DNA from 2 places in the Microbispora sitophila genome. Region 1 is predicted to be linked to the other one. Evidence: predicted binding sites of a transcription regulator. Region 1 holds the regulator's gene; the other holds the start of a gene.
What was found. The regulator HrcA, encoded in region 1, represses chaperone genes, less so after heat shock. The targets are predictions, from matches to a motif close to TTGGCACTCTCNNNNNGAGAGTGCCAA.
Positions count from the first base shown of each region.

Region 1 (15,275 bases):
CACGTGGATGTCGGCGCTGAAGGCGCCCTCGATGACCCGCAGCAGCTCGTCACCCGACCCGAGGAGGCTGACCATCGGCTGCCCCTCGGGGATGACTACCTTGGCCTGGGTCTTGTGGATGTGCTGTGACTCGGACATGGGCGGCCCTTGCGGCCCTGATCGCCTCCCTAGTTCCTTCTCATGCTAGCCGCTCAGCCGGGGGGCCAGGTGAGGCCTCGGCCGCCGAGGACGTGCGCGTGGACGTGGAAGACCGTCTGCCCGGCCCCCTGCCCGGTGTTGAACACGATCCGGTAACCGGTCTCGGCCACGCCCTCCTGTACGGCCACCGCGTGGCAGGCCTTGAGCAGGTCGTCGGCGAGGCCGTCGTCGGCCGCCGCCAGCGCGGCGGCGTTCTCGTGGTGGGCCTTGGGCACGACGAGGACGTGGGTGGGGGCCTGCGGGTTGATGTCGCGGAAGGCCAGCGCCCGCCCGGCCTCCAGGACGATGTCCGCCGGGACCTCCTTGGCCACGATCTTGCAGAAGAGGCAGTCGCTCACGCGCGAAAGCCTAGCCGTTGACGGTAGTTGATGACCGCAATGATCCCCCGGGCTAGTGTGAGTGTGCGAGACTGCACCAGAAAACCCCCCTAGTGTCGGGCGAGGACACCGCTGGGCCATGCCCCCTCATGATTCGGAAGAACGTAAACCCCCCGGGGATGACGAGCGTCCTATCGATGTGACCACCGAGACCCTCGTGGCCGACAGGTCGTTGGGGACGGTGCCCGTCGGGTGGGATGCCGACATGGCCGTGACGGCGCTCTACAGCGCTCACTATCGGTCACTGGTGCGTCTCGCCGTGCTGCTGGTGCGTGACGTGGCCAGCGCGGAAGAGGTCGTTCAGGATGCGTTCGTCGCCCTTCACGGCGCCTGGCGCAGACTGAGAGACACCGACAAGGCACTGGCCTACCTTCGTCAATCGGTCGTGAACCGATCGCGTTCCGTCCTGCGGCACCGCGCGGTCGTCGAGAAGTACGCGCCCAAGGGGCTGCCGGACGCGCCGAGCGCGGAGAACGGCGCGATCGGCGAACTGGAGCGCTCGGCCGTCATCGAGGCGCTCCGGGGCTTACCGACCCGCCAGCGCGAGGCGCTGGTGCTGCGATACTACGGCGACCTGTCGGAGGCCGAGATCGCACATGCGATGGGGATCAGCAAGGGCGCGGTGAAGAGTCACACGGCCCGCGGCATGGCCGCACTACGGATGGCACTGGAGCAGTTCTCATGACCTTCCCGCCCGACGACGAGTACGGCGAGTTGCTCCGCCGTGCCCTGCGCGCGGAGGCGGACTCGGTCGTGCCGTCTCCCGAAGGACTCGAGATCATCCGCGGGCGGATCGGCCGGCGCGGTCTGCGCGGCCTGCGGAACATGCTGTGGTGGCGCGTCGGAGCGGCCGCCGCGGGGGCCGTGCTCGTGGCGGGCGCGGTCGTGATGGTCGTCCCCGGCCTGCGCGACCAGGTGGCGCAGTCCACGGGCATCGCCCCCGCCGGCGACGAGCGCGAGGACAAGACGGACACCTCGTCGGTGAGCCGGCCGCCCAACCTGGCGCCCTCACGTCCGGTCGTGATCGTGCCCGTCACCCCGAGCCCGTCCCGCGGACGGCCCGCCCCGTCGCCCACGCACAGGGTGGGCGCGACCACCAGGCCGTCGCCGTCGCCGTCCGATCCCTGCGTCACGCCCACCCCCCAGTCCGGGGTGATCGAGCCCGACGCGGCCCTCCCGCCGACGTGCTCGCCGACGTCGGTGACGCAGCCGCCCACGGTGACGCCCTCGGCCTCGCGCCGTCCCTCGACGGCTCCGCCCACGACGTCCGCGCCCACGGTCACCCCGAGCACGACGCCCACGGAGACGGCCACACTCGACTCGGCGACCGAGACGCCCACTCCTTGACCCGGCCCGCCCGTCATCCCCGGGTATGACGAGGCGCTCGCCCGATCACCGGGGGTCGCACCGGGAGATCGTCACGCGGCCGGAGGGCGTCGCGCCTCCTCGTTGAAATCCTGATCACGCAACTGACAGAGATCAGGATCGAAAGAGGCGAGACATGCCCGAAGTGTGGCGGAAGCGAGTGGGCGCGCTCGGGGCGGCCGTGGCCCTCACCCTGGTGGCCGCGGTCCCGGCGTCCGCGGCGCCGGCGGTTGTGACGACGATGCCGGGGGTTTCGACGGCACCGGGAATTTCGACAGCACCGGGAATTTCGAGGGTCACCGGGATCCGGCTCTCCCTGCCCGCCCCGTCGGGGCCGCTGCCGGTCGGCACGGTCTCCGTACGCCTGGTGGACCGGTCGCGTCCCGACCCCTGGGTGACGGGACGGCCCTACCGGGAGCTGATGGTGAGCGTGTGGTATCCCGCCGCCCGCGCACAGGGGCGCCCGGTGTCCCCTCACCTGCCGCCGCTGGTCGCCGCCGACCTCGACGCCACGTCGGCGCCCGCCCTCCTCGGCGTACGGCCCGGCCAGGTGGACTGGGCGGCGACCCGCACGCACGCCCGCACGGACGCGCCCGCACGGCCGAGGGCCGGCGGCTACCCGGTGGTGCTCTACTCCCCCGGCTACATGGTGCCGCGCTCGCTGGGCACGCTCGCGGCGGAGGACCTGGCCTCGCGGGGCTACGTGGTCGTCACGGTCGACCACACCTACGAAGCGTCCGCCGTCGAGTTCCCCGGCGGGCGGCTGGAGCGTGCCAGGGTGCGGGCGGACAGCACGGCCGACGCGATGAAGGCCCTCGACGTCAGGGTGGCGGACCTGCGGTTCGTCCTCGACGTGGTCACCGCCCGGCACACCGGGCCGCCCTCCTGGCTGCCTTCCTGGCTGGCCGGGGCGCTGGACACCACTCGCATGGCGGCCATGGGCTTCTCGATGGGCGGCGCGGCGACGGCGCGGCTGATGTACGCCGACCACCGGGTCAAGGCGGGTGTGAACCTCGACGGCTCGCTCTTCGGCGAGGTGACCGAGCGCGGCCTCGACGGCCCGTTCCTCCAACTGGCCGCGGACAGGGACGACGACCCTTCCTGGGAGACGTTCAGGAAGCAGCGCCGGGGCTGGAAGCGCGACCTGCGGCTCGCGGGAGCGGAGCACTACTCCTTCACCGACCTGCAGGCGCTGGTCCCGCGGATCTCGAGCAGCCTGGGCACGCCGTCCGAGATCGTCGGCACCGTCGACCCGGTCCGCTCGATCGCGGCCCAGCGCGCCTACGTGGCCGCGTTCCTCGACCTGCACCTGAAGGGCCGCAAGACCCGCCTGTTCGACCGGCCGAGTCCGGCGTTCCCCGAGGTCGGCTTCCTCGCCTGACCCTCACCAGCGGCCGCAGCGGGACAGCAGGACGGCCGCCGCGGCCACGCCCGCCGTCGAGGTGCGCAGCACCGTCGGCCCCAGCAGGGCCGGTACGGCTCCCGCCGCCCGCAACGTGGCGATCTCCTCCTCGGTGACGCCGCCCTCCGGGCCGACGACCATCACGATGTCGCCCGGCTCCTCCGGCAGGGGCAGGCGGCTCAGCGGCTCGGCGGCCTCCTCGTGCAGCACGACCGCGAGCGCCGCCGTGGAGACGAGCGAGCCGACCGCCGCGGTCGTGGCCTGCTCGGTCACCTCGGGCAGGTGGAAGCGCCGGGCCTGCTTGGCCGCCTCGCGGGCCGTGCCGCGCCAGCGGGCGAGGGCCTTGGCGGCCCGGTCGCCCTTCCACTGGGTGACGCAGCGGGCGGCGGCCCAGGGGACGATCACGTCGACCCCGGCCTCGGTCATCATCTCGACCGCGAGCTCGCCCCTGTCGCCCTTGGGCAGGCCCTGGACGACCACCAGCCTCGGCCGGGGCGGCGGCACCTCGAACCGGCGCAGCACCTCGGCGGTCAGCGAGTCCTTCCCGGCCGCCGTGACCGTGCACTCGGCCACCCGCCCCGCGCCGTCGGTCAGGTCGATCCGCTCCCCCGGGCGCAGGCGGCGTACGGCGGCGGCGTGCCGCCCCTCCGGCCCGTCGAGCACGATCGTGTCCGTCGCCTGGCCGGCCGCGTCCGACAGGAACACGGGAACTGTCATGCGATCAGCTCAGCGGCCGTTGAAGGCGTCCCGCAGGCGGGAGAAGAAGCCCTGCTGACCCGGGGAGAACTTGCCGGGCGGCCGCTCCTCTCCGCGCAGTTTCGACAGCTCGCGCAGCAGTTCCTCCTGCTGCGGGTCGAGCTTGGTCGGCGTCTCGACGTTCACGTGGATCAGCAGGTCGCCCCTGCCGGTCTCGTTGAGCCGCTGGACGCCCTTGCCGTACAGGGGAATGACCTGGCCGGCCTGGGTGCCGGGCCGTACGTCGATCTCCTCCGCGCCGTCGAGGGTCTCGATCGTGATCGAGGTGCCGAGCGCGGCGGCGGTCATCGGGATGTGGACCGTGCAGTGCAGGTCGTCACCGCGCCGTTCGAAGATCTGGTGCGGCCGCTCGACGATCTCCAGGAACAGGTCGCCGGGAGGCCCGCCGCCGGGGCCGACCTCGCCCTCGCCTGCGAGCTGGATGTGCGTGCCGTCCTCGACGCCGGCCGGGATCCTGACCTTGATCGTGCGCCGGGTCCTGACCCGTCCCTCGCCCGAGCACTCCATGCAGGGGTGCCGGATGACGCTGCCGTACCCGCCGCACTGGGGGCAGGGACGGGAGGTCATGACCTGGCCGAGGAACGAACGGGTCACCTGCGAGACCTCGCCGCGCCCGTGGCACATGTCGCAGGTGTCGGGGTGCGTGCCGGCCGCCGCCCCGGAGCCCTGGCAGACCTCGCAGACCACGGCCGTGTCGACCACGATCTCGCGGGTCGTGCCGAAGGCCGACTCCGCCAGGTCGAGCTCGACCCGGATGGTGGCGTTGCGGCCCCGGCGGGCGCGGGAGCGGGGCCCCCGCGCGGCGCCCGCCGAGCCGAAGAAGGCGTCCATGATGTCGCTGAACGGGAAGCCCGCGCCGAAACCCCCGGCCCCGGCTCCCGCGCCGCCGCCGAACGGGTCGGCGCCCATGTCGTACATGCGGCGCTTGCCGGCGTCGGACAGCACCTCGTACGCCTGGTTGATCTCCTTGAACCGCTCCTGGGTCTCCGGATCGGGGTTGACGTCCGGGTGCAGTTCACGGGCGAGACGGCGGTACGCCTTCTTGATCTCTTCCTGGCTGGCGTCGCGCCGTACGCCAAGGGTCGCGTAGTAGTCGTTGGACACTTATGACCCCGCCAGGATCTGGCCGACGTAACGCGCCACCGCGCGCACCGCACCCATCGTCACCGGATAGTCCATTCGTGTCGGGCCCAGCACTCCGAGCCGGGCCAGTTCTCTGTCACCCGAACCGTATCCGGCGGCCACGATAGAGGTGCCGCGCAGCCCGCTGTAGGGGTTCTCGGATCCGATCCGGACGGTCAGTTCGGACAGCCCGCCGGTCTCCCCCAGCAGGCGGATGAGGACGACCTGTTCCTCCAGCGCCTCCAGCACGTCCCGCAGGCCGATGCTGAGGTCGGCGGCGGCGAGGTTGGCCGTGCCGCCGAAGACGATCTTCTCCTCGTGCCGCTCGACGAGCGTCTCGAGGAGCACGGACAGGATCGTGGCCGCCACCGGCCTGTCCTCGGGAGGCAGGCGGTCGGGGACGTCGGCCACGGTCTCCGGCACCCGGGACAGGCCACAGCCGTCCAGGCACGCGTTGAGCACGGCGCGCAGGTTCGCGATCCTGTCGTCGGCGATGGCCTCGGGCAGGTCGACCACCCGCTGCTCGACCCGCCCGGTGTTCGTGATCAGCACCAGCATGACCCGGCGCTCCGCGATCGGGACGATCTCCACGTGGCGCACCGACGACCTGGTGAGCGAGGGGTACTGGACCACCGCGACCTGCCGGGTGAGCTGCGCGAGCAACCGGACCGTGCGCATGACGATCTCGTCGAGGTCCACGGCCCCGGCGAGGAAGGTCTCGATGGCCCTGCGCTCCGCGCCGGACAGCGGCTTGATCTGCGACAGCCGGTCGACGAACAGGCGATATCCCTTGTCCGTCGGCACCCTGCCGGCACTGGTGTGCGGCTGGGTGATGTATCCCTGCTCCTCCAGCGCCGCCATGTCGTTGCGGATCGTCGCCGGGGAGACGCCGAGGTTGTGCCTGTCCGCCAGGGCCTTCGACCCCACCGGCTCGTTGGTGGACACGTAGTCCTCGACGATGGCGCGCAGGACGGCGAGCTTGCGGTCGTCGAGCAATGTGTCACCTCCCTGTGCCTGGAAACACCGACTCTGGCACTCTGTGTTCCCGAGTGCCAAGTGTACGGCTACCACCCCACGTGGTGCGATAACGCGGAGGGCACCAGGACAAGCGAGCTCCAAATCGGCCGCAAGTCACATGGTCGACTCTTCACCCTATGCACGAGATTCAGACCCCCGATGTGACCATGCGGGTGCCCCGCCCCATGCCGCAGGCCGACGTGACCTTGCGGATGCCGCACCCCTTCCCCCCGCCGTACGCCGGTCCCCGGCCGATCCGGCCCCGGCTGCTGTGGATCTTCCTCTCCTGGGTGCTCTTCGTCGTCCTGCTGGTGGCGGGCGTCGGCGGGTTCGCCGGCGGCCTGTTCTCCACGATCGGCGACGCCGCGCCCACGACGACCTTCTCCGGCGGGCAGTCGGTGAACGTCGCGCTCGACCCCGCGGACAAGCCGGCGATCTACGCGGCCGTCGACCAGCCCACGGACGTCCGCTGTCAGCTCGGCGACGGCGCCGACCCGCGGGTGCGGCTGACCCGGCCTGCCGTCTCCCAGACCGTCACGCTCAACGGCACGACCTGGGAGCTGCTGTTCGAGGCCGGCGTGCCGAAGGCGGGCGCCTACCAGCTCGCGTGCGAGGGCGACGGAGTCCGGTTCGGCGTCGGCAAGCAGCTCGCCGGCGGGGCCGGCATGCTGGTGGGCGGCGCGATCGCACTGCTGGCTCTGCCCACCGTCGGCTTCCTGGCCGCGCTGATCGTGACCATCGTCGTGCTCGCGCGCCGCTCCGCCGCCCGCCGTCGCATGGCGTGATTTGCTAGCGTTCCCCGCATGTACGGGCGGGACGTGCTTTCCGGAGACTGGCGGCGGCCACGGCGGGGGCAGATCCCCGAGATCCCGGCCGAGCCCGACCTCGTGGTCGAGGACGCCGAGGGCCGATTCTGCGGCGCCGTGGTGGCCTGCGACAAGGAGGCCGTGACGCTGGAGGACCGGTTCGGCCGCCGGCGGGTGTTCCCGCTGACGCCCGCCGGCTTCCTCCTCGAAGGCAAACCTGTGACGCTGGTGCGCCCCCAGGCCGGTCCGAAGGGGCCGCTGCGGAGCGCCTCGGGGTCGATCGCGGTCGAGGGCCTGCGCGCACAGGTCGCCAGGGAGAGCCGCATCTACGTCGAGGGCGTCCACGACGCCTCGCTGGTGGAGAAGATCTGGGGGCACGACCTGCGGGTCGAGGGGGTCGTCGTCGAATACCTGGAGGGCGTGGACGACCTCCCGGCCATCGTCGAGGAGTTCGGCCCCGAGCCGGGCAGGCGGCTCGGCGTGCTCGTGGACCACCTGGTGCCCGGCTCGAAGGAGAGCCGCATCGCCGCCCGGGTGTCCGGGGACGACGTGCTCATCGTCGGGCATCCGTTCGTGGACATCTGGCAGGCGGTCAAGCCCCGGGCGCTCGGCATCCCCGCCTGGCCGGACGTGCCGCGCGGCGTGCCCTGGAAGGAGGGCGTGATCGACGCCCTCGGCTGGCGGATGGACCCTCAGGAGGCGTGGCGGCACATCCTGGGCCGGGTCACGACCTACGCCGACCTGGAGCCCGAACTGCTCGGCCGTGTGGAAGAACTGATCGACTTTGTCACGGCTCAGGATTAGGGGGTCAGGTCCCGCACCACGGCGTCGGCGAGTAGCCTGCCGCGCAGCGTGAGCACGGCCCGGCCCGCCTTGAACGCCTCCACCTCCAGCAGCCCCTCCGCCAGCGCCCGCGCGCACGCCGTACGCGTCTGGGGGGCGAGGTCGGCGAGCGGGAAGCCCGAGGCGAGGCGCAGCTCCAGCATGACCCGCTCGACGGCCCTGTCCTCCGCCGACAGCTCCTCCCGGGCGTGCGCGGGCGAGGTGCAGGCCGCCAGGCGGGCGGCGTACGCCGCGGGATGTTTGACGTTCCACCAGCGGGTGCCGCCGACGTGGCTGTGCGCCCCCGGCCCGGCCCCCCACCAGTCGCCGCCGGTCCAGTACAGCAGGTTGTGGCGGCAGCGGGCCTCGTCGCCCGCCGCCCAGTTGGAGATCTCGTACCAGCTCAGGCCGGCGGCCGTCAGCATCTCCTCGGCGATCAGGTAACGGTCGGCCGCCACGTCGTCGTCCGGCATCGGCAGCTCGCCGCGCCGGATCCGGGCGGCGAGCCGGGTGCCGTCCTCGACGATCAGGGAGTACGCCGAGACGTGGTCGGGCCCGGCGGCCAGCGCGGCCTCCAGGGAGGCCCGCCAGTCGTCGTCGCTCTCCCCCGGCGTGCCGTAGATCAGGTCGAGGTTGACGTGCTCGAACCCGGCCGCGCGGGCCTCCCGTACGGCCTCGGCGGGCCGGCCGGGGGTGTGCCGCCGGTCGAGCACGGCAAGGACGTGCTCGCCCGCGCTCTGCATGCCGAAGCTCACCCGGGTGAACCCGCCCGCCCGCAGTTCCTTCAGGTAGGTCTCGTCCACCGATTCCGGGTTGGCCTCGGTCGTCACCTCGGCGTCCGGCCGCAGGCCGAACTCCTCGCCGATGGCGCCGAGGATCCGTGCGAGGTCGGCGGCGGGCAACAGGGTCGGCGTGCCGCCGCCGAAGAAGACGGTCTCCACGGGCGGCGCGGCGTCCCCCAGCACGCGCCGGGCCAGCCGTATCTCCTCCACCACGGTGGCGGCGTAGTCGCGCTGCGCGGCGCCGGGGCCCAGCTCGGCCGCGGTGTAGGTGTTGAAGTCGCAGTAGCCGCAGCGCGTCGCGCAGAACGGCACGTGGACGTAGAAGCCGAACGGACGGGAGCCGAGCCCGTCGAGGGCCCCGGACGGCAGCTCGCCGCTCGCGGGGACGGGATCGCCGTCGGGAAGCACAGAAGGCACGCTCTCCAGTCTGCCGCCACTCACGCCCTGCCATTGACGCCCTGATCACAGCGGTCTACGATCGCGGCAATTTACAGGAAACTTTCCTATAAAAAGCGCTCGGGAGGCCGGCGTGCTCATGAGAAGGACCCTCGCCGTGGCGGCCGCCGCCACCCTGGCGGCCGGACTGGTGCCGTCGGCGGCCCAGGCCACCACCGGCGGCGACCGCTACAAGCGGGTCGCCTACTTCATCCAGTGGGGGATCTACGGACGGAACTTCCATGTGAAGGACGTGGACGCCAGCGGCGCCGCCGCCAAACTGACCCACCTCAACTACGCCTTCGGGTTCGTCGGCCCCGAGGGCACCTGCTACTCCGCCGACCCCTGGGCCGACTGGCAGCGCCCCGTGCCCGCCGAGCAGAGCGTCGACGGCGTCGCCGACACCGACGACCAGCCACTCAAGGGCAACCTCGGCCAGCTCAAGAAGCTCAAGGCCCGCCACCCCGGCCTCAAGGTCCTGATCTCCCTCGGCGGCTGGACCGGCTCCAAATACTTCTCCGACGCCGTCCTCACCCCCGAATCCCGCGCCAAGCTCGCCGCCTCCTGCGTCGACCTGTGGCTCAAGGGCGACCTGCCCGGCCTGCCCCCCGGCGCCGCCGCCGGCGTGTTCGACGGCATCGACCTCGACTGGGAATGGCCCGGCTCCGCCGGCAACGACGGCAACGTCATCCGCCCCGAGGACAAGCAGAACTTCACCCTGTTCCTCGCCGAACTGCGCCGCCAGATGAAGGCCCACGACCGGCGCGACGAGCTCACCGCCTTCCTCCCCGCCGCCGCCGCGAAGATCGACGCCGGCTTCGAGGTGCGCAAGGTCTTCGACCAGCTCGACTTCGCCACCGTCCAGGGCTACGACCTGCACGGCCCCTGGGAGAACCGCACCGGCCACCAGGCCAACCTGCTCACCGACCGGCGCGACCCCAACGACGTGAAGTTCAGCGTCGACCAGACCGTACGCGACTACGTCGGACGCGGCGCACCCAAGCAGAAGATCGTCATCGGCGTCCCCGCCTACGGCCAGGGCTGGACCGGCGTCACCTCCGGCGGCGACGGCCGCTACGCCACGGCCACCGGCCCCGCCCCCGGCACCTGGGCCGCCGGCAGCGACGACTACAAGAACCTCGTCAACAAGCCCGGCAAGCGCTACCGCGACCTGCTTACCGGCACCCTGTGGCTCTACGACGGCAACGAGTTCTGGTCCTACGACGACCCCGCCGTCATGCTGCAGAAGGCCGCCTACATCCGCCTCAAGGGCCTCGGCGGCTCCATGCTCTGGTCCATCGACCAGGACGACGCCAAAGCCTCCCTCACCACCGCCCTCTACTCCGTCCTACGCTGACACCTCGGCCCGGGGGAGGGCCCGTACGATTCCCCTCCCCCGGTCGTACCTCATAAAGGAAGCGATTCGTCGGCGACGTACGAGAGCGAAAGAAGAAAGAGCTCGCACCCCAGAAGCAGTGGATCGATGAACTACGGCGCGAGAGCAGGCGCACAGGGTGGACAAGGAGCGCAAGCAGGCTCGGCGCATCGTTGACGCGGCGGACCTGCGGCGGCGCTGGTATCTGCCCGACGACCAGGGCGGCCTCTCGATGGGCACCAAGCGCGCGATGGTCATGGAGGCGTCCCACGCCGTGATCATCCACCCGCGGGCAAGGGCATGGGCTCGTTGGGGCAACTCCCGACCCGAACGCGCTCGAACCCATCTGGCGCGAGGACTGATGGAACTCCGCCCACTGGTGTCCGCGTTTATCCTTTTGTGAGTCTTCCTTCGGTCACAGCCGTGACGTTCGGCGTGTTCTCGCTCCTTTTCCTGGCACTCACCGTTTTCTCGGTCCTCGAGATGAACCAGACGAGAACGATTCTGGCGCGAGGGGTTCGGGCCGAGGCAACGATCGCCGACGCACAGCATTACCGATATAGGGGAGATCTCGTGGTAGTGAAGTTCTCCACTCCCACCGGAGAACACGTCACAACCGACGTGTCGGATTCGATCGATGCTTCAGAGATTCATCCTGGCGACTCCATGGACATCGTCTATGATCAGGTCCATCCTGAGCGCGTCATCAGCGCAGGGATTACCAGCATCTCCCACTATTACGCACTCATCCCTCTGTTGATCATTGGGGTGATCGCAATGGCATGGTTATGCATACGATCCTGGGCCCTGCCATTGTCGCGGGCATGACCGGACATCTCCGATCGACAGCGTGAGCGCACCGACGCTCGACACGTGCGCCTGCGGGTGAGACAGCGCATGGCCGCACCAGCGCATGATCTACGCCTGCTTTGCGCTGAACGATCCGGCCTACCAGCTGATCCGGCTGCGGCAGTGGGCGCACATGCTCGGCTACCGGGGCCACTTCTCGACCAAGAGCCGCCACTACTCGACCACACTCGGCGCGCTGCGCCAGGTGCGGGCCGATCACCAAGCCGAGCGGGCTCGGGAACGACGCGGCCTGCCTGATCCCGCCGAGCAGGAGACGGTGACGGTCGGCCAGTGGCGCTTCGCCGGGAGCGGCTACCGGCACGGCGAACACCTGTGGGCCGAGATGATCCGGCAACGCATCGCCACCGCCCGCCGGATCGCTCGCGAACAGGGAGAATCAGCCTGACCTTGCCGGATGTGTGTGCGGGAGTAGTGAGCCGCCGCCTTCAGCAAGGAACCGGAGGCGCTTCAGGCTCAGAAGGACTCCGGTCTCCCCCTGCCGTCGACTTTTCAGCGCTTCACGGACGCGACCGTCACCTGCTATCGGGACACCCAAGGCTGAATGATGCACGACGAGGGGCCGGGGCCGCGAGGCGGCTCTGTCCCCTCACTGGGTTTCTGGACGGCACCGTTTGAGACCGGATCACTTACCGGGGCAAGCGTTCTGCGGAACCTTGGTGTTGTCCGGCCCGAACGGAGACCCGTCGAGTCCGAGGCCCGTCCAGTAGACGCCGAAGGCCGCCAGGGGCGCCTCGTTTCCAGGGCGGACCGCGAAGAACTCCGACACGTACGGCTGGCCGTCCATAGTCCGGCCGTGCAGTTCCAGCAGCCATCCGCCTTCCGAGCGATCTTTCGGCGGGATGCGCGCCGCTCGTTTCACTTCGGGCTTGCCACCGGGCAGCAGGCACGAACGGAGAGCGCCGTCGAGAAGCGTCGCGCAGGTCTCGGTGCCGCGCACATGCCGCGAGCAGAACCCGGCGACACCGTTCTCCGCCACGCCGCTCACGATCTTGGCGAGCGTCGACTCGGCCATGTCCTGCGTGAACTCGACCGGTGGAGGTTCCGCCTCACCCGGCGCGGCCGTACAGCCCGCCGCGCACGACACGAGGGCGGCTGCGGCGATCAGTCGTGCGGTCAAGGACATGAGGGCGCCTCACGCGGCTGGGGATCGGCCCGTCATTCTACGGAAGTCCCGTGCACTGGGCGATCACGGCGTACGGCCGAGGTAGGCGAGCAGTCGCCCGGCGCGCCGAGCGAGATGTGCGTGCGGTCGAGCGCTCCTTACGCTCGAACGGCTCCTCGCCCGGTTCGCCTGATCAGGAAGGGCAGTACTTCGTCCGTCCTTGCCGGTCGAACTCGGCCTGCGGGATCAGCACGTCGACGACCTTGTCCGTCCCTTCGTCGTACTCGTTCACGAGCACGCTGCCCGGTTTCCGCCTGAGCTTGTCCGCGTCGCCGAGCTGGAACTCGACATGCACGGTCGAATAACTGTTGTCCAACGTCCCGCCGTACGCCTTGTAGGTGATGGCCGGGTCGAACGACGGGATCTCCTGCTCGGCCCGCCAGCCGTTCCCGGGAGCGTCGAGCCGGAAGGACGCCGTCTCGCCCGCCACCCGGGGAGCCAGGTAGAAGGCGTCGTCGATGGAGGGATTGGGCGGCCCGCTCGCGTCGGGGTCGTACGTCGCGGGAGTGGGGTCCTCCGCGTACCGGTGGTGGTAGACGGTCACGCCGTCCGGTTGCCGCCCGCACCAGGCCAGGACGATGACGAGGTTCCCGTCCCGGTCGACGCTGACGCCGGTGATCCCGTTGATGGGAACCGTGCAGCCGGTCGCCCCGAAGGCGATCAACCCGAGCGCGAGCAGACCCGTGAGCCGTCTCATACGGCCACGGTAGATCGCTCCACAGCCGGAACCGAGGGCCGTGGGCAATTCGTGATCAGGACGGGACCACGTCGGTCCGGGTCCCGAGCACGCGCTCGGCGATCCGGTCCCACTTGTCGCTGTGGCCGGGGAGGGCGAGGATCCGCAGCAACAGGTCCCGGTCACCGTGGTAGGCCCGGAACGACTCGGCGATCGTCACGCTGTCCGAGGGCCGGTCGAGCACCTCGATCTCGTCGCCGGCGCCGAGCTCGCCCTGCTCGATCACCCGGAAGTACGCCCCGGTGCGGTTCGCGTCGGTGAAACGCTTCACCCATCCGCGCTCGTCCAGCCAGTTGCGGAACACCACGCAGGGGACGCGGGGGGCGGCGACCTCCAGGACGGCCGTGCCGACCCGCCACCGCTCCCCGAGGACCGCGCCGGTCACGTCGGCCCCGACCGTCGTGAGGTTCTCCCCGAACTGGCCGTCGCGCAGGTCGCGGCCCATCCGGGGCTCCCACCAGTCGTAGTCCTCCCGCGCGTAGGCGTACACCGCCTGGTCCGGGTGGCCGTGGTTGGCGACATCGGCGCGCTCGTCACCCGCCAGGCCGTTCTCGCGCACGGAGACCCGGCCCTCGATCTTCCGCTTGTCGATGGCGGTGCGCCGCAGGTTGCCGGCCCAGTCGGCGTCCACGGCCCGGCCCACGTTCACAGAGAGGATCCGCATGACCAAACGTTAACCGATGGTCATATTTTTCCGCGATCCCAATTAAGTTCTGGTCAAACCAGGGACGCCTACTTCTTGTTCTTGTCCGGGGCCTCGGAGGAGAGGGCGGCGACGAAGGCCTCCTGGGGGACCTCCACCCGGCCGACCATCTTCATCCGCTTCTTGCCTTCCTTCTGCTTCTCCAGCAGCTTGCGCTTACGGCTGATGTCACCGCCGTAGCACTTGGCGAGGACGTCCTTGCGCATGGCGCGGATGTTCTCCCGGGCGATGACGCGGGCGCCGATCGCGGCCTGGATGGGCACCTCGAACTGCTGCCGCGGGATGAGCTCCTTGAGCTTCTTGGCCATCTCCACGCCGTAGGCGTACGCCTTCTCGCGGTGGACGATCGCGCTGAACGCGTCCACGGTCTCGCCCTGCAGCAGGATGTCCACCTTGACCAGGTCGGCCTCCTGCTCGCCGGACGGCTCGTAGTCGAGCGAGGCGTACCCGCGGGTCTTCGACTTCAGCTGGTCGAAGAAGTCGAAGATGATCTCGCCGAGCGGGAGCGTGTAGCGGATCTCGACCCGGTCCTCCGACAGGTAGTCCATGCCCTGGAGCTGCCCGCGGCGGCCCTGGCACAGCTCCATGATCGCGCCGATGAACTCGGAAGGCGCGAGCACGGTGGCCTTCACCACCGGCTCGAAGATCTGGCCGATCTTCCCGGCCGGGAACTCCGACGGGTTGGTGACGACGTGCTCCTTGCCGTCCTCCATGATCACCCGGTAGATGACGTTGGGCGAGGTCGAGATCAGCGACAGGTTGAACTCGCGCTCCAGCCGCTCACGGACGATCTCCATGTGCAGCAGGCCGAGGAACCCGCAGCGGAAGCCGAAGCCGAGCGCCGCCGACGTCTCCGGCTCGTAGACGAGCGCGGCGTCGTTCAGCCGCAGCTTGTCGAGGGCCTCGCGCAGCTCGGGGTAGTCGTCGCCGTCGATCGGATAGAGCCCCGAGTAGACCATCGGCTTGGGGTGCTCGTATCCGCCGAGGGCCTCCGCGGCGGGCTTGGTCGCGTTGGTGACCGTGTCGCCGACACGCGACTGGCGCACGTCCTTCACGCCGGTGATCAGGTAGCCCACCTCGCCGACGCCGAGGCCCCGGTCGGACGGCATCGGCTCGGGCGAGATGACGCCGATCTCCAGCAGTTCGTGCTGCGCGCCGGTGGACATCATCAGCACGCGCTCGCGCTTGGACAGGTGGCCGTCGACCACCCTGACGTACGTCACGACGCCCCGGTAGGTGTCGTACACCGAGTCGAAGATCAGCGCCCGGGCGGGGACGTCGGCGTTCCCGACGGGCGCCGGAACGTTCTCCACGACGTGGTCGAGCAGTTCCTTGACCCCCACGCCG
Region 1 covers NZ_JADBGC010000006.1:125,976-141,250, forward strand. The annotation lists gene IL992_RS12725 (PhoH family protein) at 1-138, opposite strand, end outside; gene IL992_RS46135 (histidine triad nucleotide-binding protein) at 192-536, opposite strand; gene IL992_RS12735 (SigE family RNA polymerase sigma factor) at 781-1,260, shown strand; gene IL992_RS12740 (hypothetical protein) at 1,257-1,922, shown strand; gene IL992_RS12745 (alpha/beta hydrolase family protein) at 2,077-3,321, shown strand; gene IL992_RS12750 (16S rRNA (uracil(1498)-N(3))-methyltransferase) at 3,325-4,059, opposite strand; gene dnaJ (molecular chaperone DnaJ) at 4,069-5,202, opposite strand; gene hrcA (heat-inducible transcriptional repressor HrcA) at 5,203-6,216, opposite strand; gene IL992_RS12765 (hypothetical protein) at 6,375-7,022, shown strand; gene IL992_RS12770 (DUF3097 domain-containing protein) at 7,041-7,847, shown strand; gene hemW (radical SAM family heme chaperone HemW) at 7,844-9,064, opposite strand; gene IL992_RS12780 (glycoside hydrolase family 18 protein) at 9,183-10,439, shown strand; gene IL992_RS12785 (hypothetical protein) at 10,597-10,860, shown strand; gene IL992_RS12790 (DUF3592 domain-containing protein) at 10,881-11,285, shown strand; gene IL992_RS12795 (replication initiator) at 11,371-11,712, shown strand; gene IL992_RS12800 (hypothetical protein) at 11,950-12,450, opposite strand; gene IL992_RS12805 (hypothetical protein) at 12,623-13,186, opposite strand; gene IL992_RS12810 (MOSC domain-containing protein) at 13,242-13,889, opposite strand; gene lepA (translation elongation factor 4) at 13,958-15,275, opposite strand, start outside.

Region 2 (15,275 bases), on a different contig from region 1:
GGGGACGCTGATGGACAGGGCCGCCGCCGGGCTCGCCGCGGTCTGCGCGCATCTGCTCGCCGGCTCCTGCGGCAGGGTGTACGGCTCGCGCGTGGCGCTGCTCATCGGCAGTGGCGACAACGGCGGCGACGCCCTGTACGCCGGAGCCCGCCTGGCCCGCAGGGGAGCGCGGGTGGAGGCGGTCCTCGCCGGTTCACGCACCCACGAGGGCGGACTGGCCGCGTTGCGGCAGGCGGGCGGCCGGGCGCATCCGTACGACGCCGCGCGGGCACGTGCAGTGCTGGCCGACGCCGACCTCGTCATGGACGGCCTCGTCGGCATCGGGGGCAGCGGGGCGTTGCGGGAGCCGTACGCGACGCTCGCGGAGCTGACCGCCGAGACCGGCGGCCTGGTCGTCGCCGTCGACGTGCCGAGCGGGGTGGACGCGAGCAGCGGACGGGTCGAGGGACCGGCGGTCCGCGCGCACCTGACGGTGACGTTCGGCGCGTACAAGGCCGGTCTGCTTGTCGATCCCGGCGCCGCCCGCGCGGGTTCGGTCGAGCTGGTGGACATCGGCCTCGGGCCCTTCCTGCCGGACCCCGAGGTGGCCGCGCTGACCGGCGACGACGTGGCCGACCTGCTGCCCCGGCCGGGCGCGGAGAGCGACAAGTACCGGCGGGGCGTGGTCGGGATCGCCGCGGGCAGCGACAGGTACACCGGAGCCGCCGTGCTCTCGGTCGGCGGCGCGGTGCGCGCCGGTGCGGGGATGGTCCGCTTCGCGAGCTCCGCCGAGCCGGTGCGGCTGGTCAGGGCCCGCTGGCCGGAGGCCGTCACGACCGTGCTCGACCCGTCGCTGGTGCTGAAGAGCTCGCTGGACGAGGTCGGGCGGGTGCAGGCGTGGGTGCTCGGCCCCGGGCTCGGCACGGGCCCTGAGGCCCACGCGGTGGCCCGCGCGGTGCTGTCCACCGGGGTGCCCGTACTGGTGGACGCCGACGGGCTGACGCTGGTCGCCAAGGACCGCACGCTGCTGCGCCGGGCCGCCCCCACCGTGCTCACACCGCACGCGGGGGAGCTGTCGCGGCTGCTCGGCGTGCCGCGCGAGCGCATCGAGGCAGGGCGGCTCGAACACGTACGCAGGGCCGCCGCCGAGCTGGGGGCGACGGTGCTGCTCAAGGGCTCGACCACGCTCGTGGCGGAGGAGGACAGGCCGGTGCGGGTCAACACCACGGGCACGCCCTGGCTGGCCACGGGCGGCACGGGCGACGTCCTGTCGGGCATCGCGGGCGCACTGCTCGCCGCCGGGCTGACGGGCTACGACGCGGCCTCGTGCGCGGCGTACGTCCACGGACTCGCGGCGCGGACGGCCGCCGGAGGCGGCGACCCGGCACGCGGACAGGCGCCGATCGCCGCCCTCGACGTCGCCCAGGCGCTGCCCGAGGCCCTGCGAACGCTCTGACGTGCGGCGTCAGGTTGGGCGCATTCACCCGGGTCCACCTGACACACTGGAAAAATGAGCTTCTCAACGGTGCGCTCCGCCACCCCGGCCGAGGCGCGCGTGGACCTGTCCGCCATCACGCACAACGTACGGCTGCTCGCCGAGTCGGCCGCCGGCGCCGAGATGATGGCCGTCGTCAAGGCCGACGCGTACGGCCACGGCGCGGCGCCGGTGGCGAAGGCGTGCCTGGAGGCGGGTGCGAGCCGGCTCGGCACCGCGTTCGTCCGCGAGGCGCTGGCGCTGCGCGAGGCGGGGGTCACCGCGCCGGTCATGTCGTGGCTCATCACACCCGGAGAGCCGCTGGACGCCGCGCTGCTCGCGGACGTCGAGCTGTCGGCCGGCGCGACGTGGGTCGTGGACGACATCGTCGAGGCCGCCCGGCGCACCGGGCGCACCGCCCGCGTGCACCTGAAGGCGGACACCGGCAACTCCCGCGGCGGCGCGACGGTGGCGGACTGGCCGTCGCTGGTCGAGCACGCGCTGGCCGCGCGGGCGGGCGGGGCCATCGAGATCGCCGGACTGTGGTCGCACTTCGCCTGCGCGGACATCCCGGGCCATCCCTCCATCGAGAGCCAGCTCGCGACGTTCGAGGAGGCGCTCGCCGTCGCCGACAAGGCGGGTGTGCCGAGCGACGCGATCCGTCACTTCGCCAACTCGGCCGCGACCGTCACGCTGCCGCGGGCGAGGTACGACATGGTCCGCACGGGCATCGCGGTCTACGGCCTGAGCCCGATCCCCGAACTGGGCGACTTCGGCCTGCGCCCCGCCATGACGCTGACGGCCAGGCTCGCGCAGGTCAAGCGGGCCGCCCCGGGCTCGGGTGTGTCGTACGGGCACCTGTACGTCACGGAGCGTGAGACCACGCTTGGTCTCGTCCCTCTCGGGTATGCGGACGGCATCCTGCGAAACGCGACCAACCGGGCGGAGGTGCTGGCAGCGGGCCGGCGGCGGCGGATCGCCGGGCGGGTGTGCATGGACCAGTTCGTCATCGACCTCGGTGACGATCCGGCGGAATCGGGGGACGAGGTGATCCTTTTCGGTCCGGGGGACAATGGCGAGCCCACCTGTCAGGAATGGGCGGATTCCCTCGGCACGATTACCCATGAGATCGTGACCAGGATCGGATCCCGCGTGCCTCGCGTCCATACGGACGGACGCTGAGCCGCGGCTGCGAGGAGGGCAGGCATGAGCACACGTCGCAAGGTCGGGATCGCCGGAGCGGTCTTCGGTGCGGCGTCGGCGGGAGTGGCGGCGGCCACGCTCGCCAAGAGGTACGCCGTCGGCCGCATCCGCCTGCGGCCGGACCTGGAGGCGAGTGAGCCCTTCGGCGAGCTGCACGGACGTTCGGTGACGCTCACGACCTCGGACGGCGTGAAAATCCATGCCGAGATCGACGGCGTGGAGGACGCGCCGCTGACCGTGGTGCTGTGCCACGGTTACTGCCTGTCCTCGGACTCCTGGCACTACCAGCGGCGCGATCTGCGCGACTCCTACCGGCTGGTGCTGTGGGACCAGCGGTGCCACGGCCAGTCGGCCCGCGCGCTGGCCAGCGACTGCACCATCGAGCGCCTCGGCGAGGACCTCGCGCTCGTGCTCGACGAGCTCGTCCCCGGGCCGTGCGTGGTGGTGGGCCACTCCATGGGCGGCATGACGATCATGGCGTTGGCGGAGCGGCGGCCCGAGCTGTTCGGCGACAAGATCCGCGGGGTGTCGCTGATCGCGACCTCGGCGGGCAAGCTCGCCGAGCTCACCCTGGGCCTGCCGGCCCTGTTCTCCAAGATCGTCAACCTCGCGGTGCCGTCGGCCGTCTCGATCATGCGCAGGAGCGGCGCGCTGGTCGACCGGGGCCGGGAGGCCGGCACCGACCTGTCGTTCCTCGCGCTGCGTCATCTCGGGTTCGGTGATTCCAAGAACGTCAGCCCGACCGTCGTGGACTTCGTCGAGTCGATGATCAGGGCCACCCCCTCCGAGGTGATCGCCGACTTCTACCCGGCGCTGATGTCGCACGACAAGCTCACCGCGCTCGACGTGCTCAACAAGGTGCCCACCGCGATCATCGTGGGGGAGCGCGACTGGCTGACGCCGCTCGACCACAGCAGGGCGATCGCGGCGGCCGCGCCGACCGCGCAGCTCACCACGGTGCCGGAGACCTCGCATCTCGTGCAGCTCGAACGGCCCGACGCCGTGAACGAGGCGCTGCGCGAGCTGCTGAAGCGAGCGGAGAGGGGAAACGCGTGACCACGGCTGAGTTCCGGGCCGCGACCGCCGAGGAGACGCGGGCGCTGGGCGCGCGGCTGGCCACGCTGCTCGCTCCCGGAGACCTGGTCGTGCTGAGCGGGCCGCTGGGCGCGGGGAAGACGACGCTGGTGCAGGGCGTCGCGGAGGGCCTGAAGGTCCGCGGGCCGATCACGTCCCCCACGTTCGTGATCGCCCGGGTCCACCCGTCCCTGTCCGGCGGGCCCGCGCTCGTGCACGCGGACGCCTACCGGCTGGGTGGCGCGCTGGAGGTGGACGACCTCGACCTCGACGCCTCGCTGGAGGAGTCGGTGACCGTGGTCGAGTGGGGCGAGGGCCTGGTCGAGGGCCTGTCCGAGGACCGCCTGGAGGTCCACGTCGAGCGGGGCGCGGAGGGCGAGGAGCGCCGCGTACGGGTGACGGGCGTGGGTCCGCGCTGGTCGGAGCTCTCCCTCGCCTGAGCACCCTCCGCCCGGATGCCGCCCGGATGCCGTCCGGAGCCGCCCTGGGCCGCCCTGAGCCGCACGGTGTTGCCGCCCGGAGCCGCATAAAGGGCCGCAACCCGGACTCTGACGTGCGAGAAGGACCTGCGGGGACAAGCCGGGCGCCGTTCGTCCGCGATCCAGACCGGTCCGCCGCACAGTCCTTGACGCCTGTCCGCGTTCCTGTGGATCATCGAGGCGAAGGAAGATCCTCGGTCATGAGTCGGTAAGGATTTTCTGGGTAAGGGACCCGCGTGGAAGAGGTGTGCCGTTGAGCAGGATCACGCAGGTCGCCGTCGGAGGAGCCTTACTGTTCGGCGCGCTGGGCTGCACCGCGTCGGCCGAGACGGTCTCCACCGACCCCACGATGACGCTGACACCGGCCCTGCCGACGCCGCTCGTCTCGGTTTCGCGGCAGGACGTGCGGGTGGAGGTCGATCCAAAGCGGATCGTCGGCGGGTCGACCAAGAGCATCCACATCACCGCCAGGTGCCCGCTGCCCCAGGGCGGCACCGAATATCGGGCGACCGCCCGCTCCGACGCCTTCACCGGGCTCGTCACGCTGGTCGCCCCGGCGCCGCCGTCGGCCACCCCGACTGCGACCGTGCCGATGGTGCGCGGCAGCGCGACCATCAGGGCCGGGGCCAAGGCGGGCGGCTACCGCGTGCAGGTGCGCTGCGAGGCCACCAACGACATCGGCAGCGCGTCGTTCAGGATCGTCACGCCGGAGCCCGACCACACCGAGGACCACACGAGGATTCCCACCCGGGCGCCGCACGCGGGCGGCGGAGGCACGGCGGCCGGGGGCCCCGAAGACGAGTCGGGCCTGCCGACGGGCGTCACCGTCGTCGTGCTGCTGGCCGCGCTCGGCGTCGGCATCGGCGTGGCCCGCAGGCGCTCCGGAGCCTGACCTTGGCGCTGTCCACCCGGGGGGTGATCGTCGCCGGGGTGGTCACCGGGCTCGCGTTCGCCGCCGTCGCCGGCGGCAAGGGGATGACGGACCAGCCCGCCGCCAGGTCCTCCGTCGTCCCCAAGCGGATCGACATCCCGGCGCTGCACCTCAAGGCTCCCCTGATGAAGCTCGGCCTGTCCGACGAGGGCGACGTCGAACTGCCGCCGTTCGACAAGCCGTCCACCGCGGGCTGGTACACGGGAAGCGCCGTGCCGGGCGACCCCGGCGCCTCCGTGATCATCGGCCACGTGGACACCAAGACCGCTCCCGCCGTCTTCTACCGGCTGCGCGACCTGCGTGAGGGAGCGGTCGTGAAGGTGGTGCGCAGCGACGGCAAGACCGCCTCCTACCGGGTCGACTCGGTGGAGCGCGTGCCGAAGGACGAATTCCCGGCCGAGCGCGTCTACACCGAGGACGGCCTGCGCCTGATCACCTGCGGCGGGAACTTCGACTGGTCGCGGCACGAGTACCGCGACAACATCATCGTCTACGCCTCCCTGATCCGCGCCGCCTGAGGCCGTCCGGCGGGTGCGCGGGCCGAGCCCGCCGCGGCGGCGAGGGCGAACGGGTCCGGACAGACCCCGGCTGTGGTCGTCCGCCTCCGCACAGCGACTACGCTTGACCTTCGTGCTTGTCTTGGCCTTCGACACCGCCACTCCCGCCGTCACCGCCGCGCTCTACGACGGCGAGCGCGTGGTGGCGGAGTCGACGACGATCGACGCGCGGCGGCATGGGGAGCTCCTCGCGCCCGCCGTCGAGCATGTCCTGCGCGAGTCCGGCGCGACGCTCAAGGACGTCACCGCCATCGTCGCCGGGACCGGCCCCGGGCCGTACACCGGACTGCGGGTCGGCCTGATGACGGCGACGGCGCTGGCCATGACCGCCGGTGTGCCCGCGTTCGGAGTGTGCACGCTCGACGCCCTCGCGTACTCCGCTCGGGAGAGCGGGCCGTTCCTCGTCGCGACCGACGCGCGCCGCAAGGAGGTCTTCTGGGCGCGGTACGGCGACCCGCGCACGCGGCTCGACGGGCCGCGCGTGGACCGGCCGCACGACCTGCCCGGAGAACTGCCCGTGATCGGCGCGGGCGGCGCACTGTACGCCGACGTGATCGGCCCCGACCGGGTGCGCGGTCCGGACCATCCCTCGGCGGGAGCGCTCGCGGCCCTGGCGGCCGAGCACCTCGCGACGCTGAGCGAGGAGGAGGCGGCGGAGATCGCCCGGGTGCCCGAGGGACGCGTGGATTCGGTCGAGAAAGCGCGGGAGCTGGCCGTGCTCGGCCCGCCGCGGCCCATTTACCTGCGGCGTCCCGACGCCCAGGTGCCCGGGGCGCCGAAGCGGGTGACGGCGTGACCCGCCGAGGGGGCACGCCGTGAGGCAGGCCGAGGTCGTGCTGCGCCAGATGACCCACGACGATCTGCCCGTCGTGATGGACATCGAAAGGACCACGTTCCCCGCGGACGCCTGGAGCGAGGCCATGATGCGTGGCGAGCTGGCCGACCAGCCGCGCACCCGGCACTACGTCGTCGCCGAGATGGGCGACCGCGTGGTGGGGTACGCCGGCCTGGCGGCGGCGGGTGACCAGGCCGACGTCCAGACGATCGCGGTGCTCGCCGATCACCGGCGCGCCGGCATCGGGACCGCGCTGATGGACGCGCTGCTCACCGAGGCCGTACGGCGCGGTGCGGCCTCGGTGTTCCTGGAGGTGCGCGCCGACAACCCGCCCGCGCAGGCGATGTACGAGCGGTTCGGCTTCCGGCGGCTGGGCCTGCGACGGCGCTACTACGAGGACGGCACCGACGCCATCACCATGGTGAAGGACCTCGGGCCAGTACACGAGGATTTGGGGGGCGGCGATGAGCGAGCGTAGCGAGCGAATCAGTAAGCACAGTGCGATTCGCGGCTGGATCACCTGCGCGCCTCCGGCACGACGGGACTCCGAGCCGCAAGGCGAGGAGGTGGCATGAGCAGGCGTGACGAGCCGATCGTGCTGGGGATCGAGACGTCCTGCGACGAGACGGGCGTAGGCATCGTCCGCGGCCACACGCTGCTGGCCAACACCATCGCCTCCAGTATGGACGAGCACGCCCGTTTCGGCGGCGTGGTGCCGGAGGTGGCCTCGCGGGCCCACCTGGAGGCGATGACGCCCACGGTCGAGAGTGCGCTGGCCGCCGCAGGGCTGCGCTTCTCCGACATCGACGCGGTCGCCGTCACCGCCGGCCCCGGTCTCGCGGGCGCGCTGCTCGTCGGCGTGGCCGCCGCCAAGGCGTACGCGCTGGGGCTCGGCGTCCCGCTCTACGGGGTCAACCACCTCGCCGCGCACGTCGCCGTGGACCAGCTGGAGCACGGCCCGCTGCCCAAGCCCTCGATCGCGCTGCTGGTCTCGGGAGGGCACTCCTCGCTGCTCCTGGTGCCCGATGTGGCGCGGGACGTGATCTCGCTCGGATCCACCGTGGACGACGCGGCCGGGGAGGCGTTCGACAAGGTGGCCCGGGTGCTCGGGCTGCCGTTCCCCGGCGGGCCGCACATCGACCGGGCCGCCCGCGAGGGCTCGGGCGCGGCCGTGGCGTTCCCGCGCGGCAAGTACGACGACGGCACCCTCGACTTCTCCTTCTCGGGTCTGAAGACGGCCGTGGCGCGGTGGGTGGAGGCCCGTGAGGCGGCGGGCGAGGCGGTGCCCGTGGCCGACGTCGCCGCGTCGTTCCAGGAGGCGGTCGTGGACGTGCTCACCCGCAAGGCCCTGCAGGCGTGCGCCCGTTACGACGTGAAGGACCTGCTGATCGGGGGCGGCGTGGCCGCCAACTCCCGGCTGCGGGCCATGGCCCAGGAGCGCTGCGACGCGGCCGGGGTGCGCCTGCGGGTGCCGCGGCCCGGCCTGTGCACCGACAACGGCGCGATGGTGGCGGCGCTCGGCTCGGACCTGGTGTCGGCGGGCGCGAAGCCCTCCACCCTGGAGATCCCGGCCGACTCGTCGCTCCCGATCACCGTCGTCAACGTCTGATCGCCGCCCCGCTCGCCTTCGCTGTCCATCGCGACGACAGGGGGTTCTCAGTCGGCGTGGCCGCGGGCGGGACGCAGCAGGACCTCGGCGAGCGCCAGCATGGTCTCCTCCAGCGCGGCGAGTCGCCGGGCCACGTCGCCCCTGGCCGGTTCCATGGCGCGGGTGACCGCGTCCGAGACGGTCTCGGCGATCTGCTCACGGTCGGGCCTGCTGCGCACCGCGTCCGCGAGGGGCACGACGGCCCCCGCCGCCAGGGTGAGGTCGGCGTTCATGCCCGCGATGGTGGTGCTCATCTCGTCCACGCCGGCGGCGACGTCTCCGATGCCGGCGCTCAGCCCGGCGACCGTCGCGTTCATGCCGTCCACGGCGGCTCCCACGCCGCTCTCCACCGCCTCGATCCGGCCCCCGACCGAGTCCAGCCGTTCGACGACGACGGCCTCCAGCCGCTCGGTGCGCTCGGTGAGCGCGGCGAGAGCCTTGTCGATCCGGGTGAACCGCCCGGCGGCGGCCTCCATGCTCCCCTGGAACTTGCCGAGCCGGTGCGCGAAGTCCGCCATCCGGTCGGCGAGGCCCTGGGTCCGGCCGCCGACCTCGTCCACGTGGTCGCGCAGCAGTTCCATGTGCTGGGCCAGCCCCTCGGCCCAGGCGGGCGGCCTGACCGCCATGTCGTCGAGCCGCTGGGTGATCGCCTCGAGTGCCACGCCGAGGCCGCCCAGCTCGCGCTCGCGCACCTCGCGCAGGAGCCACTCCATGCCCTCCAGCCGCTGGCGGATCTCGTCGAGCACGGCGCCCTGCGTCCGCTGTTCGTAGACGTGGTCCTGGGCGGCCCGGGCGAGCAGTTCACGCATCCGGTCGGAGATGGCGGTCTGGCTGCCCGCCTGGAGGAGGTTGTGGCTGGAATGCTCCACCGAGAATGCTCCTTCACTCGCCGAAACATCGGTTCGGCCCGGTCTCGCGCAGATGAACGAACAGGCGGCACGCCCGACGGCCAACTTTAGGCCCTGACCCGCGGCCATCAGGCGTGGAATGAGAAAGGCGGTAATTGCCGGTGAATTGTTCCTGTTTTACCCGTTCGCGCTGGTCACGGGCCGGCAGAGCAGGGCGAACGGCCGTTCCTCGATGCGGGTGAGCACGATCACGGCGGAATCGTCGCCGGAAAGCCGCAGATCCTTGCGCAGCCGTTCGACGTCGACGGCGGAACCGCGTTTCTTGATGGTGACCGCGCCGACGTGCCGTTCGCGCAGCGCCGCTCTCAGCCGTTTGAGCGAGAACGGCATGACGTCGGTCACCTCGTAGCAGGGCGCCCAATCCGTGCGTACGAGACGGTCACTCGTGATGTAGGCGATCCGGGGATCGAGGAGGTGCCCCGACACGAGGGCGGCGACCTCGGCGACCAGGTGGGCCCGCACCGCGGCGCCGTCGGGTTCGTACAGATAGCGGCTCACCGGCCCGGTCTCCGCCTCCGCGCCGGACGCCGTGAGCGTGGCGCCGGACGGCAGCAGGGTGGCGCGCCGGCCGCCCGCTCCCATCCCGGTCCAGATCGCCGCCTCCTTCACCTCGCCGCGGTACGACACCCACTCGGCCTCGGCGCCCTCCGGGATGAACTCGTACGGGATGCCGGGGGCCACCTTCAGGCAGGCCGCCGGGGCGTGGGCCACCAGGTCGAGCACGACCGGCCACGTGGGGGAGTACGCCATCGGGTCGAAGGTCCGTCCCCTCGCCCCCCTCCTGGCGGGGTCGGCGAACAGCAGGCCGTATCCGCCGGGGTCGGCCAGCGCGGCGTCGCCCGTCCGGACGCCGACCAGGGAGGACAGGCCGAGCGCCGCCGCGTTGGCCCGGGCGATCTCCACGGTCAGCGGGTCGAGGTCCACGGCGTCCACCGGGCAGCCCGCCCTCGCCAGCGCGAGGAGGTCTCCGCCGATGCCACAGCAGACGTCCAGCACGGCGGGGCCGCCCTCCGGCTCTCCGGCGGCCCGGATCCCGGCGGCCCGGATCCTGGTAGCGCGGTGTGCGGCGACCTCGGGGCGCGTGGCCTGCTCCAGCCCGTGCGGCGTGAAGTACATGACCGCGGCGTCGGGGCCGAACTTGACCTCGGCCCGCCGCCGCAGCGACGCCTGGGTGAGCGCCGCCGCCGCGAGGTCCGCCGGGTGGCTCCGGCGCAACGCGCTCGCGGCGGCCACCGGGTCGGCGCCGTCGGCGAGTATCTTCACGGCCCCGTCCAGGGCCGCGCGCCCTGCGGGCGTGAGCAGCATGCGGAAGGCGTCCAGGTCCACGCCCGCGACGCTACCGTCTGCCCGGCGCGCACGGAGGCGGGCGGTCAGCAGGATCCGACGTCGCCGAGCGAGGTGAGCAGCTTGCAGAGCAGTCCGGACAGCCGCTCCCGGTCCTCGCCGGTGAGACCGGACAGCAGCCGCTCCTCGTTGGCCACGTGGCCCTCCAGCAGCGCGTCGACGACCAGCCGGCCCTCGTCGGTGAGGGTGATCAGGACCATGCGGCGGTTGGAGGGTGCGACCTCCCGATGCACCAGGCCCTTGGCGACGAGGCGGTCCACCCGGTTGGTGAGCGCCGCGGAGCTGACCATCGCGGCCGTGGCGAGGTCGCTCATGCAGAGCCGATGATCGGGGTTGGACCGGAAGAGAGTCGCGAGCACGTCGAACTCCCACGGTTCCAGGTCGTGCCCGGCGAAGTACTCCTTGATGCCCTTCTCCAGCAGCCGCGACGCGCGGGAGATCCGCCCGGCCACTCCCATCGGCGAGCAGTCCACGTCCGGACGCGCCCGGGCCCACTGGCCGAGGATCTGGTCGACGGCGTCGTTGCCGACGGCGTCGTTGCCGGCGGCGTCGTTCGTGCAGGTGTCGTTCGTGAGGGTGTCGTTCATAGCGCGCGCGGCCTGGGTCCTCCCCGCCGCTCCTCCTCCACCGGTCATCGTAACCGACACTTCGACGTTGAAATGTGAGCGGGGCATGGGGTACCTTCTCCGTCGAACAATAAAGGATCGAAGTATTCGAGGTGAAAGAGATGAAGGTCCTGGTGCTCGGCGCGACGGGGTACATCGGTTCCGCGCTGGCGGAGCGCCTCGCCGAACGCGGCCACGAGGTGGTCGCGCTCGTCCGGCAGAAGGCCCGCGACACCGCCGTGCCGGGTGAGGTGCGCCACGGCGACCTCCACGAACCCAAGACGCTCAGGAGGGCGGTGACGCCGGACATCGACGTCGTCGTGCACGCCGCCAACCCGGTCGGGGACGAGGAGGTGGACGTCACGGCGATCGAGGCGCTGGCCGGAGGGGGCGCGCGGCTCGTCTACACCAGCGGCGTCTGGGTTCTCGGCACCACGACCGAGGCGGCGGGCGAGGACGCGCCGGTGAACCCCATCGCCGTCTCCCGCTACCGGCCGCGCGTGGAAAGGCTCGTGCTGGACGCGGGCGGCGTCGTCGTCAGGCCCGGCGTCGTGTACGGCCGGGGCGCCGGCATCCCCACGGTGCTCACCGCCCCCGGGCAGGAGGACGGCCGCTACGTCCACGCGGGCGGCCCGGTGCCGACCTGGGCGACCGTGCACGTCGACGACCTGGCGGACCTGATCGTGCTCGCGATCGAGAAGGCCGCGCCGGGCAGCCTCCTCCACGCCGTCGCCGAGGAGGCGGTGAGCGTCGCCGACGTGGCGGCGGCCGCGGGCCGTACGGGGAAGGCCGTGCCGTGGCCGATCGACGAGGCGAGCGAGGTGCTCGGCCGCCCGTTCGCCGAGGGCCTGGCCCTGAGCCAGGTGGTGAGCGGCGACCTCGCCAGGAAGGTCCTCGGCTGGCAGCCGAGCCGCCCCGGCATCGTCGACGACGTCCGCTCCGGCTCGTACGCCTCCCGCGCCTGACCGTCCCCGCAGGAGGCGCAGGCCCGCCGGAAAGGGGCGGCGGTGACGCCGGCGCGGCGTACGGCTGAACGGGCGATCTCGGGCGCGTTGCCGTCAGATGCGTCTGACCTGCGATGCCGGTTCGTGTTGACTGTCACGCGCCACTTGCATACTGTTTCGTGTTGGCACTCTCCCATCGAGAGTGCCAACAGCGACGAGACAGGTCTGACACCCGCGACGGCAGGCCGCTGGTCGCCTCTTCAGCTCATTCATCGCAATCTGAAGGGGAGGTCCGATCGTGACGACCGCCACCAAGGTTCCCGTTAAGCCGCTTGGCGACCGCATCGTGGTCCAGCCGCTTGAGGCCGAGCAGACCACCGCCTCCGGCCTGGTCATCCCGGACACCGCCAAGGAGAAGCCGCAGGAGGGCCGTGTCCTCGCTGTGGGCCCGGGCAACTGGGACGAGGACGGCGAGAAGCGCATCCCGCTCGACGTCAAGGAGGGCGACGTCGTCCTCTACAGCAAGTACGGCGGCACCGAGGTCAAGTACGGCGGCGAGGAGTACCTGGTGCTCTCGGCCCGCGACGTGCTCGCCATCATCGAGAAGTAGGCCGCGCCGGCTTGTGGAGCCCCGGGACAATGCGCCCGGGGCTCCGCGCGCTCACAAGGAGACCTGAATGCCGAAGATCCTGGAGTTCGAAGAGGACGCGCGGCGCGCTCTCGAGCGTGGTGTGAACGCTCTCGCCGACGCCGTCAAGGTGACGCTCGGCCCCCGTGGCCGCAACGTCGTCATCGACAAGAAGTTCGGTGCCCCGACGATCACGAACGACGGTGTGACCATCGCTCGCGAGGTCGAGCTGGACAAGCCGTACGAGAACCTGGGCGCCCAGCTCGCCAAGGAAGTGGCGACCAAGACCAACGACATCGCGGGCGACGGCACCACCACCGCGACCGTCCTGGCCCAGGCCATGGTCCGCGAGGGCCTGCGCAACGTGGCCGCCGGCGCGCAGCCGCTCGGGCTCAAGCGCGGCATCGACAAGGCCGCCCAGGCCGTCAGCGAGCGGCTGCTCGGCAGCGCCCGCCACGTCGAGGACAAGAAGGAGATCGCGAACGTCGCCACGATCTCCGCGCAGGACGCGAAGATCGGCGGTCTGATCGCCGAGGCGTTCGACAAGGTGGGCAAGGACGGTGTCATCACCGTCGAGGAGTCCAACGCGATGGGCCTGGAGCTGGAGTTCACCGAGGGCCTCCAGTTCGACAAGGGCTACCTGTCGCACTACATGGTGACCGACTCCGAGCGCATGGAGGCGGTCCTGGAGGACCCCTACATCCTCATCACCCAGGGCAAGATCTCCTCCATCGCGGACTTCCTGCCGCTGCTGGAGAAGGTCGCCCAGAGCAAGCGCCAGCTGCTGGTCATCGCCGAGGACGTCGAGGGCGAGGCCCTGGCCGTCCTGGTGACCAACAAGATCCGCGGCACCTTCACCTCCGTCGCCGTCAAGGCCCCCGGCTTCGGCGACCGCCGCAAGGCCATGCTGCAGGACATCGCCATCCTCACCGGCGGCCAGGTCGTCAGCGAGGAGGTCGGCCTCAAGCTGGAGCACGTCGGCCTCGAGGTGCTCGGCACGGCCCGCCGCGTCGTGGTCAACAAGGACACCACCACGATCGTGGACGGCGCCGGCGACGCCCAGGCGATCGAGGACCGCGTCCGCGAGATCAAGGTGGCGATCGAGCAGTCCGACTCCGACTGGGACCGCGAGAAGCTGCAGGAGCGTCTCGCGAAGCTGGCCGGCGGTGTGTGCGTGCTGCGCGTCGGCGCCGCCACCGAGGTGGAGCTGAAGGAGAAGAAGCACCGCCTCGAGGACGCGATCTCCGCGACCCGCGCCGCGATCGAGGAGGGCATCGTCTCCGGCGGTGGCTCCGCGCTCGTGCACGTGTCCAAGGAGCTCGACGACCTGGGCCTGACCGGCGACGAGGCCACCGGTGTCTCGATCGTCCGCAAGGCGCTGATCGAGCCCGCCCGCTGGATCGCCGAGAACGCGGGCATGGAGGGCTACGTCGTCACCACCAAGATCGCCGCGATGAACGTCGGTGAGGGCCTCAACGCCGCCACCGGCGAGTACGGCGACCTGGTGGGCCAGGGCGTCATCGACCCCGTCAAGGTAACCCGCTCGGCCGTGCAGAACGCCGCGTCCATCGCCGGCATGCTGCTCACCACCGAGGCCCTTGTCGTGGACAAGCCCGAGGAGGAGGCTCCGGCCGCCAACGGCGGCCACGGCCACGGCCACGGTCACGGCCACTGATCCCGCGCCTTCCACGCATCGCGCCCCGCGCCCGCCCGCAAGGGTGGACCGCGGGGCGCACCGCTTTTCCGCCCTTTGCCCGTCCCGCGCGCGGACGGGCCGTCGCGGACGAAGCCGGGCCGCGGGCAATGCGAACGACCGGCATGCTTCCTTTTCCTTGTCAAGCCCGTTAGGCGTATATCCCTCGTTTTGGGCATTCCTGTTGGAATGTTCCAACGGACGAGTGATCAGGCGATTACCGAAGGTTATCGCCGCGTCAATGTGACCAATCCGTAGCCGTTAACCATGACGACATGAACGATCGCGACGGGCATCATGCCTAACGTGACCGAGGGATGCGTCGCCGACGCCGCAACTGGGGTAAGGCTTGCGACGAGATCGGATGAACCCGACCTCAGGGAACTGACCAGCCTTGCCGTACAGGGAGACCGCACCGCCATCGAATCACTGCTGGGACACCTGCGCCCGATGGTGGTCCGCTACTGCAGGGCTCGACTGGGCAGGGTGTCCGGTCAGTACCACATCGCCGACGACGTGGCCCAGGAGGTGTGCATCGCGGTGCTGTCGGCGCTGCCGCGCTACCGCGACATGGGCCGCCCGTTCGCCTCGTTCGTCTTCGGCATCGCCTCCCACAAGGTGGCCGACGCGCTGCGCAGTTCGGTCCGCTCGGCCGTGCCGACGCAGGACCTGCCGGACGGGCCCGACGAGGGCCCAGGGCCGGAGGAGACGGTGGTGCGCTACATCGAGGCGCAGCACGCCCGCGACCTGCTCGCCCGGCTCCCGGACACGCAGCGCGAGCTCCTCATTCTGCGGGTGGTCTCGGGCCTGTCCGCCGAGGAGACGGGTAATGTACTCGGCATGTCACCAGGTGCCGTCCGGGTCGCGCAGCATCGTGCGCTCGCCAGGCTCCGGCAGCTGGCCGAGCTGGAGTCGATTGCGTGACCACGAAACGTCGTCGTACGGCTCGCCACCTCGGGTCGTACGGCGATGC
Region 2 covers NZ_JADBGC010000020.1:53,861-69,135, forward strand. The annotation lists gene IL992_RS31730 (NAD(P)H-hydrate dehydratase) at 1-1,435, shown strand, start outside; gene alr (alanine racemase) at 1,490-2,635, shown strand; gene IL992_RS31740 (alpha/beta fold hydrolase) at 2,660-3,712, shown strand; gene tsaE (tRNA (adenosine(37)-N6)-threonylcarbamoyltransferase complex ATPase subunit type 1 TsaE) at 3,709-4,170, shown strand; gene IL992_RS31750 (hypothetical protein) at 4,463-5,101, shown strand; gene IL992_RS31755 (class F sortase) at 5,104-5,658, shown strand; gene tsaB (tRNA (adenosine(37)-N6)-threonylcarbamoyltransferase complex dimerization subunit type 1 TsaB) at 5,771-6,493, shown strand; gene rimI (ribosomal protein S18-alanine N-acetyltransferase) at 6,513-7,010, shown strand; gene tsaD (tRNA (adenosine(37)-N6)-threonylcarbamoyltransferase complex transferase subunit TsaD) at 7,104-8,141, shown strand; gene IL992_RS31775 (hypothetical protein) at 8,189-9,049, opposite strand; gene IL992_RS31780 (class I SAM-dependent methyltransferase) at 9,206-10,414, opposite strand; gene IL992_RS31785 (MarR family winged helix-turn-helix transcriptional regulator) at 10,459-11,019, opposite strand; gene IL992_RS31790 (NAD-dependent epimerase/dehydratase family protein) at 11,160-12,002, shown strand; gene groES (co-chaperone GroES) at 12,280-12,591, shown strand; gene groL (chaperonin GroEL) at 12,659-14,284, shown strand; gene IL992_RS31805 (sigma-70 family RNA polymerase sigma factor) at 14,600-15,226, shown strand; gene IL992_RS31810 (hypothetical protein) at 15,223-15,275, shown strand, end outside.
Region 2: a site for HrcA is predicted at 12,164-12,190, ahead of groES (co-chaperone GroES). Genes of this name have one in related genera too.